One region of the Sporosarcina sp. AD_1 genome, then DNA from elsewhere that is predicted to be linked to it. Evidence: riboswitches for the same ligand, from Rfam matches in the RefSeq annotation. Region 1 holds a riboswitch; the other holds the start of a gene.
The links. Region 1 has a riboswitch for cobalamin ahead of metE (5-methyltetrahydropteroyltriglutamate--homocysteine S-methyltransferase). Riboswitches for the same ligand answer to the same signal wherever they lie in the genome.
Positions count from the first base shown of each region.

Region 2: linked by a shared signal. The riboswitch ahead of ACSW3C_RS07710 (ABC transporter substrate-binding protein) and the one ahead of metE (5-methyltetrahydropteroyltriglutamate--homocysteine S-methyltransferase) in region 1 are both predicted to bind cobalamin.

Region 1 is NZ_JBPVIR010000007.1:194,082-197,218, forward strand. Features, by position in the region: partial or broken gene metE (5-methyltetrahydropteroyltriglutamate--homocysteine S-methyltransferase) at 1-1,178, opposite strand, end outside; cobalamin riboswitch at 1,327-1,466, opposite strand; gene ACSW3C_RS15160 (HAD-IIIA family hydrolase) at 1,566-2,120, shown strand; gene ACSW3C_RS15165 (class I SAM-dependent methyltransferase) at 2,146-2,892, opposite strand; gene ACSW3C_RS15170 (hypothetical protein) at 2,950-3,137, opposite strand, start outside.
Region 2 is NZ_JBPVIR010000003.1:295,381-298,517, reverse strand. Features, by position in the region: gene ACSW3C_RS07715 (phosphotransferase family protein) at 1-780, shown strand, start outside; gene ACSW3C_RS07710 (ABC transporter substrate-binding protein) at 830-1,096, opposite strand; cobalamin riboswitch at 1,185-1,368, opposite strand; gene ACSW3C_RS07705 (YhgE/Pip domain-containing protein) at 1,478-3,137, shown strand, end outside.

The DNA.
Region 1 (3,137 bases):
TTCCGCTCGGGTAAAGCAGCGAGACGTTTACATGCGGCGGCACTTTCTTCAATATCGTCGCGTACGGATGCACGTGATTAATTGATGCCTTTAGTGATTATCTGGATTTCGGACAGTTTCTCGTCAGCAAAGGCGAGTGCTCCCTGAAGTGCCTCTTCTAGCTGTGTTTCGGATTTTAGTGAGACAGGCACATGCTGCAAGTTGCAGGAAGGCTGGATGCAAAGTTTATCAGCTGATACGAAGCGCAGCAGCTCATCTGCTATATCCAATTTCGCTCCAAGATCTGCCCGCCAAATATTGCGTCCGTCAATGAGGCCGGCTCCGAAATATTTATCTGCCGGAAAGCCAAACGTCCGCAAGTTCTTCAAGTTTGCCTCTCCGCCATGCACAAAATCGAGCCCAATGCCATCTACAGGAAGGGCGGTTGTCTCCTCATACCACTCGACTGCATCGAAATACGTTTGCAGCATGATTTTTACTTCCGGAACGGCTTTCTTTAGCTGGGAATAAATCTCCTTCACTGTCTTCATTTCATCGCGAGTAATGCTGGTAGATAAAATCGGTTCTTCAATTTGCACCCAATGCACGCCTTCTGCCGCAAGTTCCTTAACAATTTGCTCGTACAGCGGAAGCAACTGAAGAAGAAATGCGGGAATCTCGTGATCTTCATAACCCTTTGATAGTTTTAAAAATGTATAGGGGCCAATCAAGACAGGCTTGCCATCAATTCCGAGAACTTCCTTAGCTTCTCTGTATGCGGTTAGGGGCTTATTTTCCGTCAAGGTGAGTTTCCGGTGCCCATATTCCGGCACGATATAGTGATAGTTTGTATCGAACCATTTCGTCATTTCAGAGGCGACCGCTTCTTTATTTCCTCTGGCCATCGAGAAATAGGTTGTAAGCGATACCTGGCCGCCTCGCCAGTTGTATCGATCAGGAACCATGCCGAACATAACGGCGGTATCGAGCACGCGGTCATAGAAAGTGAAATCTCCAACGGGAATGACGTCAATGCCTGCCTCTTTTTGCTTTTGAAGGAAGGAAAGCCGCAGTTCCTTCATCGTTTGTACCAGTTCCTCCTCTTGAATCTTTTCGTTCCAGAACGCTTCAAGCGCGCGCTTCCATTCCCGGTTTTCACCGATATAGGGATATCCGATTGTGCTGCTGATTGTTGTCATGTAGTCCACCCTTTCTTATTTGATTGCATAAAAAAATACATTTCCAACGGGGAGTCAGAAATGTACGGTATTTTGAAAGGCATGCTCAAAAAAGCACGCACTTCGCCTGCGCGTATCCATCTAACACCTCCCTATCGACCGTAGGTTTACAGCGTTGTTGAACTAGGCTGGTATCTGGCTTCAGCACAAAGGCTGTCACAGTGGCGGGACCGCGCCGGATTCGATTGCTCACCGGCTTCCCATTTAAGATCTGAGACTTCTCAGATCACCTATTCCGTCTGCTATTCGATTTGATTAAAGGTAGCATGTCCAAATTTTTCTGTCAACCATTCTATCGAAATAGTTTTACAACTACGTTATGATGAAAGAAGGGAAGGGGGAAGGAAAATGGGGGGAATTCAAGGAGTCTTTATTGATCGGGACGGCACGATAGGGGGAACCGGACATTTTATTCATCCAAGAGATTTTACACTGTATCCCTTCAGTCGTGAGGCATTTGCCTTGTTGAAAAAACATCATATTAAGATGTTTGCTTGCACAAACCAGCATCGGATTAGCAAGGGCCAAGCCTCCACGCAGGAGTTTCTAGAGGAGTTCCAGTCGTATGGGTTTGATGATGCATTTATTTGTCCGCACAGTCCAGAAGACGGATGTCAATGCCATAAACCGAACCCGGGCCTATTGTGGGAAGCATCAAGGAAACACGGTATCGACCTATCGAATACGGCTTTTATTGGTGATGTTGGAGCGACGGACATGCTGGCAGCTCACGCAGTCGGTGCGAAGAAGATTCTCGTGTTAACTGGATGGGGGATAAGTTCTTGCACCGACTACAAGCATAAGTGGGCGGACATCGAGCCTGATTACATTGCTGAAAACCTGCTCGATGCAGTGAAATGGATTATTCAATATAACTGCGAAAAAACTGCGCTTGGGTTATGAAGTTCAGGCGCAGTTGACTTTTGTTTTATAATTTCTTGCATTTAATAATTAACGTTGTCGGCAGCTTTGTTGCTTTCTCATATGAGTACCAGCGATTTTCATGCTTTTCGCGATCTTCCTCTGTGAGAGCCACGTCCTCGATGACCCTCTCAATTTGAAAACCGTGGTCGGCGAGCGTATTGATATATGTACTTACTTTCAATTGCTGCATGATAGCGGGTGCGTGCCACGCTTCGTGATCATACGGACCTTCCTCGTGATACGACTTATCCAAGTGGAGGCCGCCATCCATTAGTCTCGCACGGCTATGCAGCGGATGCTCCCAGCTGAAAATGAAAGTCCCGCCTGTTTTCAAATATCGATGGACATTTTGGATGGTTGCCTGAAGATCTGTCGTCCAGCCGAGTGCAAAAATCGAGTAAACGATATCAAAATAATGGCTCGGCAAACCAGGATCTTTCTCCATTGGCGACTCGAATAATTGTACGGGTGTTGTCACATCGGTCAGCACATTTCTAGCTGTCTCGATCTGTGTATGGGATAAATCAACTCCCCATAACTCGGCGGCACCTCGTTCATTCATATAAAGCAGTGAATGGCCGCTTCCGCAGCCGATATCCAGCACTTTACATCCTGCCACATCCCCAAGTAGCTGCAAGTCTTCTTCGCTCGGCGCAAGCGGCCCATAGTCCGGAAGCGGATTGCGCCCATAAAAGCGATGTGCCACTTCATCCCAACTCATTTTGTTTACCTTCAATGTTTCTAAAACCATCAACTTAACCCCCTCGCTTCATACGAATATATATTCGATGTTTTTTACGGGATTCCTCTATTTTCGTTTATCATTATAAACACTTAATTTTTCTATCGTGTCGAAAATGGTAGTATAGGTTGCTTTAATGGTTTCTTCCGTTCGTATGTCATTGTAGAGTCCGAATTCATACGTTCTCAGATTGCCGACGAACAAAATCCCAGAAGCATAGCCGTGTCCCATGTCAGGAGCAGATTCGAATGACA
Region 2 (3,137 bases), on a different contig from region 1:
ACGCCATTAACCATAGAAGAGATACCACACGAATTGATTTACATAACAGGGGCCATTCACGACATCCGGTTTCCGAAGCAAGGACATACTTCTGATGTAGGGATTGTGGATGGAGAGAAAGGTCCATATATTATAAAGCGGGCAAAAGAGGAGCTGTTTCGATCTTGGCTCGTGCGGGAGGAGTATGTGCTGCGAAACTTAATGGGTTCGGGGTTGCCTGTGCCTATAGTCTTTGGGAGCACGACGACACCGGACGGGCAATGGCTCGTACTAGAAGTGTTGGAGGGAGAACCGATCCGCTCAGCGCTCTCGCGGGAGACGGATGAAGTGCAGCGCAGTTCCTTGTTGTTTCAGTTCGGCCAGCTGCTCGCCCGTTTGCATTCAGCTCCATGTCCGCGGGGGCTTAAAGAAGAAGGGGACTGGTTGGACCGGCAGCTTGAAACGGCTCAGTACAACGTGCAGCATTATCAAGTCGATGGCACGGCTGAGTTGCTGGAACGGTTAAAGATATCCAAGCCAAAAGCGGTGAAACAGACATTAATTCACGGCGATTGTACTGTTGACAATGTACTTGGTGCAAACGGTAAAGTGACCGGCTTGATCGATTGGAGTGGAGGGGGATTCGGCGATCCCCGGTATGATGTGGCTCTCGCGATCCGGCCGAAACCAGGGATGTTTGAGAAGGCAGAGGACCGGGAGTTTTTCTTTGAGGGGTATGGGTCTCACATCAGCAAGGAAGAGTATTTTTACTTCGCGGATGGGTTGTACGATTTTTTCTAATTAAGGCCATAAGAAAGCCAGGCCCTCACTCGCGCCTGGCTTGTCCGTTTTATTCGAATTTCTCAGGATAGATTGCTTTTGCTAGCAGCTCAACTGCTTCTCCGATGCGTGGTCCTGGTCTTGACATCATATCGCTGTCCAATTGGATGACACGGTCTTCTTTTACCGCCTGTAATGTATCCCAGCCTTCACGGCTTTTGATTTCGCTGACAGGGTCCGGACTATACGACGTAGTCGTGACAATGACGTCAGGTTGTTTGGTAAGAATATCTTCTAAATGATGTATTCCGCTTCTGGTGCCAATGAAAAAAACCACCCAGGGAGATGGGTGGCGACAAACAGATCTATAGCAACAAGTGCCTACTAATCCAATATGTCGTATCTTCCCTTTTTTCCGAAGGAGCAAAATACACATTGAAAAAGCGGGTATCCTGACTTGTGCTTCATTCCCGGTGAGAGCCTTCCCATTCTTTACGAACAGTGGCATATTCTCACTTCGTCCACACTTACAGTTGCGGAAACAGTTCCGGATTTTAACCGGATTCCCCATTCACATAGGTTTCTATGACTCTTTCAATTATTTATTCAACTAGACGATTGTATCATTCAAATTGAAGGCATGGAACAGTGCCATGATTCGGCAGCCGGGAGGAAGGGTATACTTTGGGCGAAATGTGGAAATGGAGAGGGTGGCAACATGCGCAAAAGCTGGTCCATCTATATATCGGATTTAAAAAATTTGAGCCGCAACTGGGTCGCTGCGGTCATTATCGGGGGACTGATCATTCTCCCTTCTTTGTATGCGTGGCTGAATATATATGCTTCGTGGGATCCGTATGCGAACACGGACCGGTTACCGGTAGCAGTTGTCAATGAAGACAAAGGGGCAACCATTCGGGATGAACCGATCGATGTGGGCGGACAGCTTGTCGACACCCTGAAGCATAATCGGGATATGGACTGGAACTTCACAACCCGTGAGCAGGCAATGGAGGGTATTGAATACGGTGATTATTTTGCGGTTTTGATCATACCGGAAGATTTTTCGGAGCGTCTTGGAACGGTTATTTCTGGTGAGCCTGAAAAATCCCAAATTGATTATTACGTGAACGAGAAATTGAACTCCATTGCCCCGAAGATTACAGAAAAAGGGGCCAGTGTCATTGTGGAGAAGGTGAGCAGCCAGTTCATTGCCACTGTAAATGAAGTCATTTTTGACCTGTTCAATCAACTCGGAGTTGAAATTCAAAAAGACTTGCCGGACATTGAGCGTTTTGAAAATTATATTTTTGATATAGAGCAGAAGTTGCCTGCCATTCATGAAACGCTGGTCGGCACACGGAATGATGCAAAGTCGGCACGACAGTTGATTCGCCAGGCGGAAAACAAAATGCCGGCCGCAAAGCAGACAGTTTCGGAAGGGCTGGGCACCATTGACCGGACGCTCGGTTTTTTAAATCAAGCAGAAGCCAGACTAAACGAAATGGCGCCGACCATCCAACAAGATTTAAAAACAGCATCCCGAATATCGAAAGAAACAAATGATTTTCTGACGAAAGTCGGGAATGTCCAAATCGATTTCACAGAATTGGACCAAGCAAAAGAACGAGTGGATACCCGAATGACAAATGCCATTGGAAAAGTGGATGCCATTCAGGCAGATCTAGTATGGCTCCGTGATATGGCGGCTGGATCAAAACCAACTGAGGAAGGGGAGAGCGTCCCGGCAAATCCAGAACGCGATAAACGATTGCAGGATGCTATTGACCGGACAGGGGAAATCAAAGCCCTCATGACAGAAGCGCAAACGAATGCACGCGCATTGAATGGGCTTGTGGAAAGCAAGGAGCAACAAATGAAACAAACGCTTGCTGACCTTCAAGATATCTCAGGCCGTGTTTCCGTTCGCCTCGATCAGTTTATTGCCGAATATGAGCAGACAATCGAACCGACCGTGCGAAGCGAAGTGAAACGGGCGAAAGCCACATTGCAGCAAGGACGGTCCATGCTCGTTGAAATTCAAACGACCATTCCGGAGGTGGAACTCGTCCTATCCAGCACCTCTACTCATCTGGAGGACGGACAGGGCATGCTCGACCAAGTGATGGCGGAATATCCTTATGTCTCGGAAAAGGTGAAAAGCTTAGCGAATAGGATCAGGGAAGTAAAAGGCGAAACGGATATTAATGAAATCATTCAGCTACTGCAAAATGACCCACAGGCAGAACGGAGCTTTTTCGAAGAGCCCATCGTGTTGAATGAGAATAAATTGTTCCCCATCAAGAACTACGGCACTGGGATGACGCCGTTTTATACGGTGCTGTCCATCTGGGTCGGCTGCCTATTATTGATTTCCC